2 regions of the Tenggerimyces flavus genome follow, and region 2 is predicted to be linked to the other one. Evidence: riboswitches for the same ligand, from Rfam matches in the RefSeq annotation. Region 2 holds a riboswitch; the other holds the start of a gene.

Region 1 (3,405 bases), 650 kb from region 2:
GGCCGTCGGAGCTCGGGTCGAAGTCCTCCGTGCTCGGCAGCGCCTTGGGGGCACCGTTCTCGCGAACGTCGCGGAGCACCTCCTGCGCGACCACCGCTGTGGACAGGCCGGCGTCGCGGAAGCCGACGTAGTCCGCGAAGCCCTCGGACAGCCAGATCGGCATCCCCGTCACCGTCGCGTGCGTCGCGACGTGGGTGATCTCGTGCGTCAGCACCACCAGCCGGCCGAGGTCGCCGACGTTGTCGAACGTGCTGGGGTTGACGACGATGTGGCTGGCAAGCTCGGGATGGGACCGTCCGACCGACGTCGTCACGGCGGCGACGGCGCTCTGGCTGCCCGCGTCGGTGCCGACGGTGCGTTCCATCTGGCCCTGGTTCTTCGGGACGACGACCACGACGTACTGGGCCCAGAACTCGCCCCACACGTTCGTCACGCGCGGCACCGCGCGGTCGGCGGCGGTGACGTACGGGCGCAGCCGGCTCTTCGACCCGGTGCCGAACACGAGGCTGCGCTTGCCGCGCAGCACGTTGATCTCGGCCTCGAGCCAGATCGGCTTGCTCCGCTTGGTCTCCTCGCCCTCACGGTCGCCGGCGAGGTAGAGCACGCCGTCGCGTTCGACGAAGACGAGGCGCTGCTCGTACCGCCACGGCTCGGGATCGCTGCCCTTGAACGTGACCTCGACCTCGACGTCGGCGACCCACGCGGTGTCGCCGAGCTGCTTGCGGCGGGCGTGCGCCAGTGCGCCGACGTCCTCCTGGAGCTGGCCGAAGGTGTAGGCGGCGACGTCGAGCTTGGCGAGGTTGTCGTACGTACGCTCCGCCGTCTGCGCGAACGCCGCCCCCTCGGGGTCGATCGTCGCGAGGTAGGCGGCCTTGGTCTCGCTCGTCACCGCGGCGGCCTGGCGGGTCAGCAGCTCCTCGGCCTGCTCGACGCGGGTGGGGCGCGGCGCGCCAGCGCGGGAGCTGGTGGTGGGCTCCGGCGTGGGCGTGGTCGGGGTGACGCGGACGGGCGGTCGGTCTTCGGCGACGTAACCGCGTGCGTTCGCCGCGGACGGAACCGGCCCACCGCGCGCGGTGAAGAACCCGGCCACGACGGCGGCCACGACGAGCATGGCGACCGCGAGCAGGAACCGCACCAGGACGGTCGGGCTCGACGGACGCACGGAAGGCATCGTACGGAACGTGCGCCGACATGCCGAACGGCCCCGGTACCCGCGAGTAGCGGGCCGGGGCCGTTCGTTGAGGCTGGTGCTCGGGCTCAGCCCGGGCGGCCGTAGCCGTTGACCGGCATGTAGGACATCTTGATGTATGTCACGCTCTTGCCCGGGCGCGGTGCGTGCAGCACCATCCCGTTGCCGGCGTAGAGGCCCACGTGGCTGCGGCGACCGTAGAAGAACACCAGGTCGCCGACCTGCAGCTCGGACTTGGAGATCTTCGTCGACACCGCGTACTGGCTGCGGGAGGAGTGCGGCAGGTTGACGCCCGCGGCCTCCCAGGCCTTCAACGTGAGGCCGGAGCAGTCGACGCCGCTCATGCTCTCGCCACCGAAGACGTACGGAACGCCGATGTACCGCTTGGCCTCGGCGAACGCGATCGCGTTGCGACCGGAGCCCGGGGGCGGCGCCGGCGGGTCCTCGTCGGGTGCGGGGTCGCCCGGGTTGTCGCGGTCCTTGTCGCGGCTGGGGCGGCGCTCGCGCTCCTCGCGCTCTTCACGCTGCTTCTCGAGGCGCTCGCGCTCGTCGGCGGTCAGCTGCTTGAGCACGGCCTTCGATGCGGCCAGCCGGTCGTCGGCTTCCTTCATCTTGGCCGCGGCGCCCTCTTCCGCCTCCTTGAAGCGGCTGAGCTCCGCCCGCACGAGCGACTGGCGCTCGACGAGCCGCTTCTGCTCCACCTTCAGCTGGGTGAGCGTGTCACCCTGCTGGCCGGCGAAGGCCTGAGCGGTGGTCATGTGGGCGAGGAAGTCGTCGGGGTTCTTGGCGAGCAACAGCTGGACGGTCGTGTCCATGCCGCCAGTGCGGTAGTCGGCCGCGGCGAGCTGCCCGATGTGCCGGCGCAGCGCGGCGACCTTCTGCTGCTGACGCTTGGTGTCCGCCTTGAGCTTGTCCAACCGGCGACCGCTGGATTCCTTCTTGTCGGTCAGCTCGTTGGAGAGTTCCGCGGACTCCTCGGCCTTGTGCTCGAGCTCCTCGACCTGCTTGCGCACGTCTTCGAGCTTCTTCTGCGGGTCGGCGTACCCCACAGAGCCTGGGATGAGAACGGTGGCCGCGAGAAGTGCGGAACCAAAGGCAAGCAACGCACCTTTGGTGCGATGAGTCCGGCCAATTGGCACGGGAGGTGGTTCCTTCCTTCCTCAGACGCCTACCGGGTGAGCTGACGGGTTCGGGCCGGGAAGTTTGCCCTACGTCACCGTCGCGGTCTGACTTCTCCGCGCCGGCTCCGATTCACCCCAAGTGCGTGGTTCCCCGGTTCTCTAGCCGGATGGCTTCCGGCCTTCGACTCAGCGAGGTACCTGCGTCGGCCCTACGGCCGACCGTGGAACAAGTACCTGGCGGGGGACTCTAGTGACCATTTCGTGATCCTTCAAATCCCCGTTGGCGTGTTGTGTCGTTCTGGGGAAGAAAACCGTCCATCACGTTCCGTGTCAAGTTGGCTACGCAGTGTCAGATAACGTGTCGCGCCGTCCCGCGATGCGGGTTCTGCTTCCTCCTGGCGGGACGCCTCTTGGACTGGCGTTGCGCAGGTCAGAGCCTGGTCGATCACGCTCCGCAACTGTCTTTGGGGCTCGTTAGGCGCCGCGCCTGAGGGCGGGCTTTTGGCTCACCTGGGCGGGCACGCGAGGCCGAATCTCGATGCTGGCATGGCGCAACGGCGGCACCAGGCCGGAATCGGCCAACACCTGCAAAGCCGCCCTGTCGGCATCGTCGAGGTCGAGCTCACTCGGCGGGGCGCCCAGCAGGACGGCGACCACACAGTCGCCGCACGCGAGGCCCCGGACCTCGCAGCTGTCACAGTCGATCCGCATCTTCCACTCCATCCGGTCTGCGCCCTGCCAAGGGGGAAGTAGGCGGCTGGGCGATCCGCTCCGCACGTTAGACGGGCCCACCGACAACCCCTTGACAACGCCCGCGGCGACCTGCTTCGGCCCGTGGCTGGGGTGCGGGGATGGTGGCCAAGTCGGGGAGGGTGGCCAGGCCGCGGTGGGCGGGCCGACATGGGCGGGCCGACATGGGCGGGCCGACATGGGCGGGCCGACATGGGCGGGCCGACATGGGCGGGCCGACATGGGCGGGCCGACATGGGCGGGCCGACATGGGCGGGCCGACATGGGCGGGCCGACATGGGCGGGCCGACATGGGCGGGCCGACATGGGCGGGCCGACATGGGCGGGCCGACATGGGCGGGCCGA
Region 2 (3,405 bases):
AACCCGTGGTGGGTCGCCGCGCGCCAGACGCCGAACGGTCCGGTGATCGCCTACAGCTGCCCGACCAGCGACCGTACCCGCGAGGTGTGGGCCGGCCCGCCCGGCGCGGTCCGCCGCATCAGCTCGCACGGCGACTCGTTGGACGGTGTGGCGCTCGCTTCGGTCGAGGAGTTCCGCTGGCGTACGCACGACGAGTGGGAGCTCGACGGCATCCTGCTCCGGCCGCCGAACGCCGGCAACGACCCGCTGCCCACGGTCGTGATCCCGCACGGCGGTCCATACACCCGGCGCGGCCCGTCACTGCAGTTGGAGAACGCGATGGGCTGGGGCCAGTGGTTGGCGACGGCCGGGTACGCGGTGCTGATGCCCAACTTCCGTGGCGGATTCGGCCGCGGCCACACGTTCGCGGCGACGGTCCGCGGCGACATCTGCGGTGCCGACTACGGCGACGTCATCGCCGCGGTGGATGTCGCCGTCGAACGTGGCATCGCCGATCCGGATCGGCTCGCGATCTGCGGGTGGAGCGGCGGCGGCATGCTGACCGCCTGGGCGGTCTCGCATACCGACCGGTTCAAGGCCGCGATCGTCGGCGCCGGCGTGACCGACTGGGCGGGCATGGTTCGGGAGTGCGACATCCCGACGTTCTCCGCCACGCTCGGCGGCGACCGGCCGTGGGACGGGCCGGGGCCGCACGAGACGGCCGTACGGTCGGCGATCTCGTATGCGAAGAACGTGTCGACGCCGGTGCTGATCGTGCACGGGGAGAGCGACGTCCGCGTGCCCGTCTCGCAGGGGATCGGCTTCCACCGGGCGCTGCTCGACCACGACGCCACTGTGCGATTGGTCACCTATCCGCGGGAGGGCCACGCGATCGCCGAGGCCGCGCACCAGCGGCACCTGCTCGCCGAGGTCCGCGCCTGGATCACCAAGTACGTCTGAACGCTCGAGCTGACCGGGAGCGGCTGGCCGGTTGAGGACCGCTCCTGGGATTCTTCTCTCATGCCTGAGCCCCGAGCCGTCGCGGTGGTCGACATCGACGGCGTCCTCGCCGACGTCACCCACCGACTACATCACGTAGCGAAACGCCCGAAGAACTGGGACGCGTTCTTTGCCGCAGCTGTCGACGATCCGCTCCTTCCCGAGGGGCTCGCGGTCGCGCGAGAGCTGGCGGAACGGTACGACGTGACCTATTTGTCCGGGCGGCCGGAACACTGTCGCCGCGACACCGAGAAGTGGTTTTCCACCCACGGAATCCCGGCCGGAGAACTGTTGCTGCGACGGCCGAACGACCGTCGCCCAGCGCGCATAACAAAGGTCGAAATTCTCAAGAGAATCGCCGCGACACGCCGAGTCGCACTGCTCGTCGACGACGATTTTGAGGTGTGTTCGGCCGCCCGCGCGCAGGGTTTCACAGTGCTCGAGGCGACCTGGGGAAAGCCGTCGAACACCCAGGACGACCCCGGTCAAATCGGACTATTCGACGCGCTCAGTGATGCTCAGGAACGAGACGGACGGACGTGACCCCGCTATCCACATGCCCGATCCCCCCGGTTGTTAACGAAAAGGTCACGACGTAGAGTCTGTCCGGTCGCGCCTCGGAGGTGGCGCGATTGTGGCCCGTCTCGCCGAACTCCGCCCGGCGGACCACAACCTACGAGTACATGCAGGGCGGAGACGGAGGACCCACCACCGGGCCCCCATTAGTGGGAGTCCTTGGGGTGAAGCCACCTACGGGTGGCCGGGCACACCTCTCGCCCGAATCCGACAGCTGACTCCGCAGGCGCCGAGAGGATCGGATCAGCATGCCCTATAAGGGGAAGCACCGCGGCGCAAGCCGTTCGAAACAGACCGCCAAGCGCATCACCACCGTCGCCGCCGTCAGCGGCGTCGCAGTCGCCGTGCCCGTGATGGGGATGGCACTGCCGGCAGAAGCAGCGAGCCTCAAGACCTGGGAGCGGCTCGCGCAGTGCGAGAGTGGTGGCGACTGGCACATCAACACCGGCAACGGGTTCTACGGTGGCCTGCAGTTCACCAAGGGAACCTGGCGTGCGTTCGGCGGAACGAAGTACGCCTCGCGCGCCGACAAGGCGACGAAGATGCAGCAGATCGCGATCGCCGAGAAGACCCTCGCTGGGCAGGGCTGGGGCGCATGGCCCGCCTGCTCGCGCAAGTTGGGCCTCGGCCGCAGCGACAAGGGCGGTGACCCGGGTGCGCCCGAGACGCCCAAGAAGAAGAGCAGCGACTCCAGCGAGAAGAAGAACGACGACCGCGAGAAGTCCAGCAAGCGGACCTCGCGTTCGACGGAGCGCAAGTCGAGCAGCTCCGAGGAGAAGTCGACCCGCACGGTGCGTACGTCCCCGGCGAACCGCAAGGCCGCCGCAGGTGCGAGCTACGTGGTCAAGGGCGGCGACACGCTGTCCAAGATCGCGCGTGCGAACAAGGTCACGGGCGGTTGGCAGCAGCTCGCGAAGCTCAACAAGAGCCTCGTGGGTGGCAACCCCGACCTCATCTTCCCAGGTGAGAAGCTCCTCCTCGGCTGATCCGGCCCTCTTGAAGTAACAACGAAGCCCCGCCCGACCCCTCCGGGCGGGGTTTCGTCGTGTCCAGGCTGCTTGCTCGCCGGCGCCCCGGGAGTTGTTGGACAGATGTCGGGATAGAGGCCGAGATCTGTCCAACAACTCTCCGTGGCCGCGCTCGGAGGAACGGCGGGAGCGGCTGATCGTGGCCGGGTACGAGGTGATCCGCCAGCACGGGTTGGCCAATCTCCGTACCCGCGATGTCGCCGCAAGGGCCGGCATCACGGTGGCGACGCTGCACTACTACTTCCCCACCAAGGAAGCCCTCGTCCGTGCGGTCATCGAGCACGCCATCACGGCGCGCATGCTCATGCCCCTCGAGCTCGACCAGGACCGCGCCGACGGACCCCAAGCGCTCCGCACGATGGTCGACGGGCTCGTCGAGCAGGCCAAGAACGACCCGGGCCATTTCCGCTTGCTGCACGAGCTGATACCCCGCCGCGGGCATCGAGAACGCCGTACGCCAGGCCAATCCCTGGCAGATCGACGGCACCGGAATCCTCTGGGCCGAGAGCCTCACCAGTGACAACTACCGCTGGATCGACCCACCCAACGTCGAGCAGCCCGACGACACGATCAGCCCCAGCCGGGACGTCGTGCTCTCCCAGGACAGGCTCGAAGAGGTCTTCCGCTCGTCGCGGCGGACGGCAACGACAGCCCGACCAGACACGGCCTGGGCATAGCCCGCCACGGCATCGGAATGCTTGAGGACGTGGCTAGCATCATGGTCCGTGCCGACCTCGGAAACGCCTTGCAGGACAAGACGTTCGCCATCGGCCAGGTCAGCAACGAGTAGTACGAGGGCATGGTCCGCATCGTCGGCGACCTG

Evidence for each region. A riboswitch is a leader RNA that binds a small molecule or an ion and turns the genes downstream of it on or off. The one in region 2 is predicted to bind cyclic di-AMP.
Region 1: linked by a shared signal. The riboswitch ahead of JOD67_RS26540 (C40 family peptidase) and the one ahead of JOD67_RS41310 (LysM peptidoglycan-binding domain-containing protein) in region 2 are both predicted to bind cyclic di-AMP.

What each region holds. Positions count from the first base shown of each region.
Region 1 covers NZ_JAFBCM010000001.1:5,669,384-5,672,788, forward strand. The annotation lists gene JOD67_RS26535 (gluzincin family metallopeptidase) at 1-1,162, opposite strand, end outside; gene JOD67_RS26540 (C40 family peptidase) at 1,258-2,238, opposite strand; cyclic di-AMP (ydaO/yuaA leader) riboswitch at 2,340-2,500, opposite strand; gene JOD67_RS26545 (hypothetical protein) at 2,785-3,021, opposite strand.
Region 2 covers NZ_JAFBCM010000001.1:5,021,390-5,024,794, reverse strand. The annotation lists gene JOD67_RS23480 (S9 family peptidase) at 1-939, shown strand, start outside; gene JOD67_RS23475 (phosphatase domain-containing protein) at 1,024-1,521, shown strand; cyclic di-AMP (ydaO/yuaA leader) riboswitch at 1,621-1,795, shown strand; gene JOD67_RS41310 (LysM peptidoglycan-binding domain-containing protein) at 1,803-2,540, shown strand; gene JOD67_RS23465 (TetR/AcrR family transcriptional regulator) at 2,722-3,102, shown strand; gene JOD67_RS23460 (hypothetical protein) at 3,106-3,246, opposite strand; gene JOD67_RS23455 (aromatic-ring hydroxylase C-terminal domain-containing protein) at 3,382-3,405, shown strand, end outside.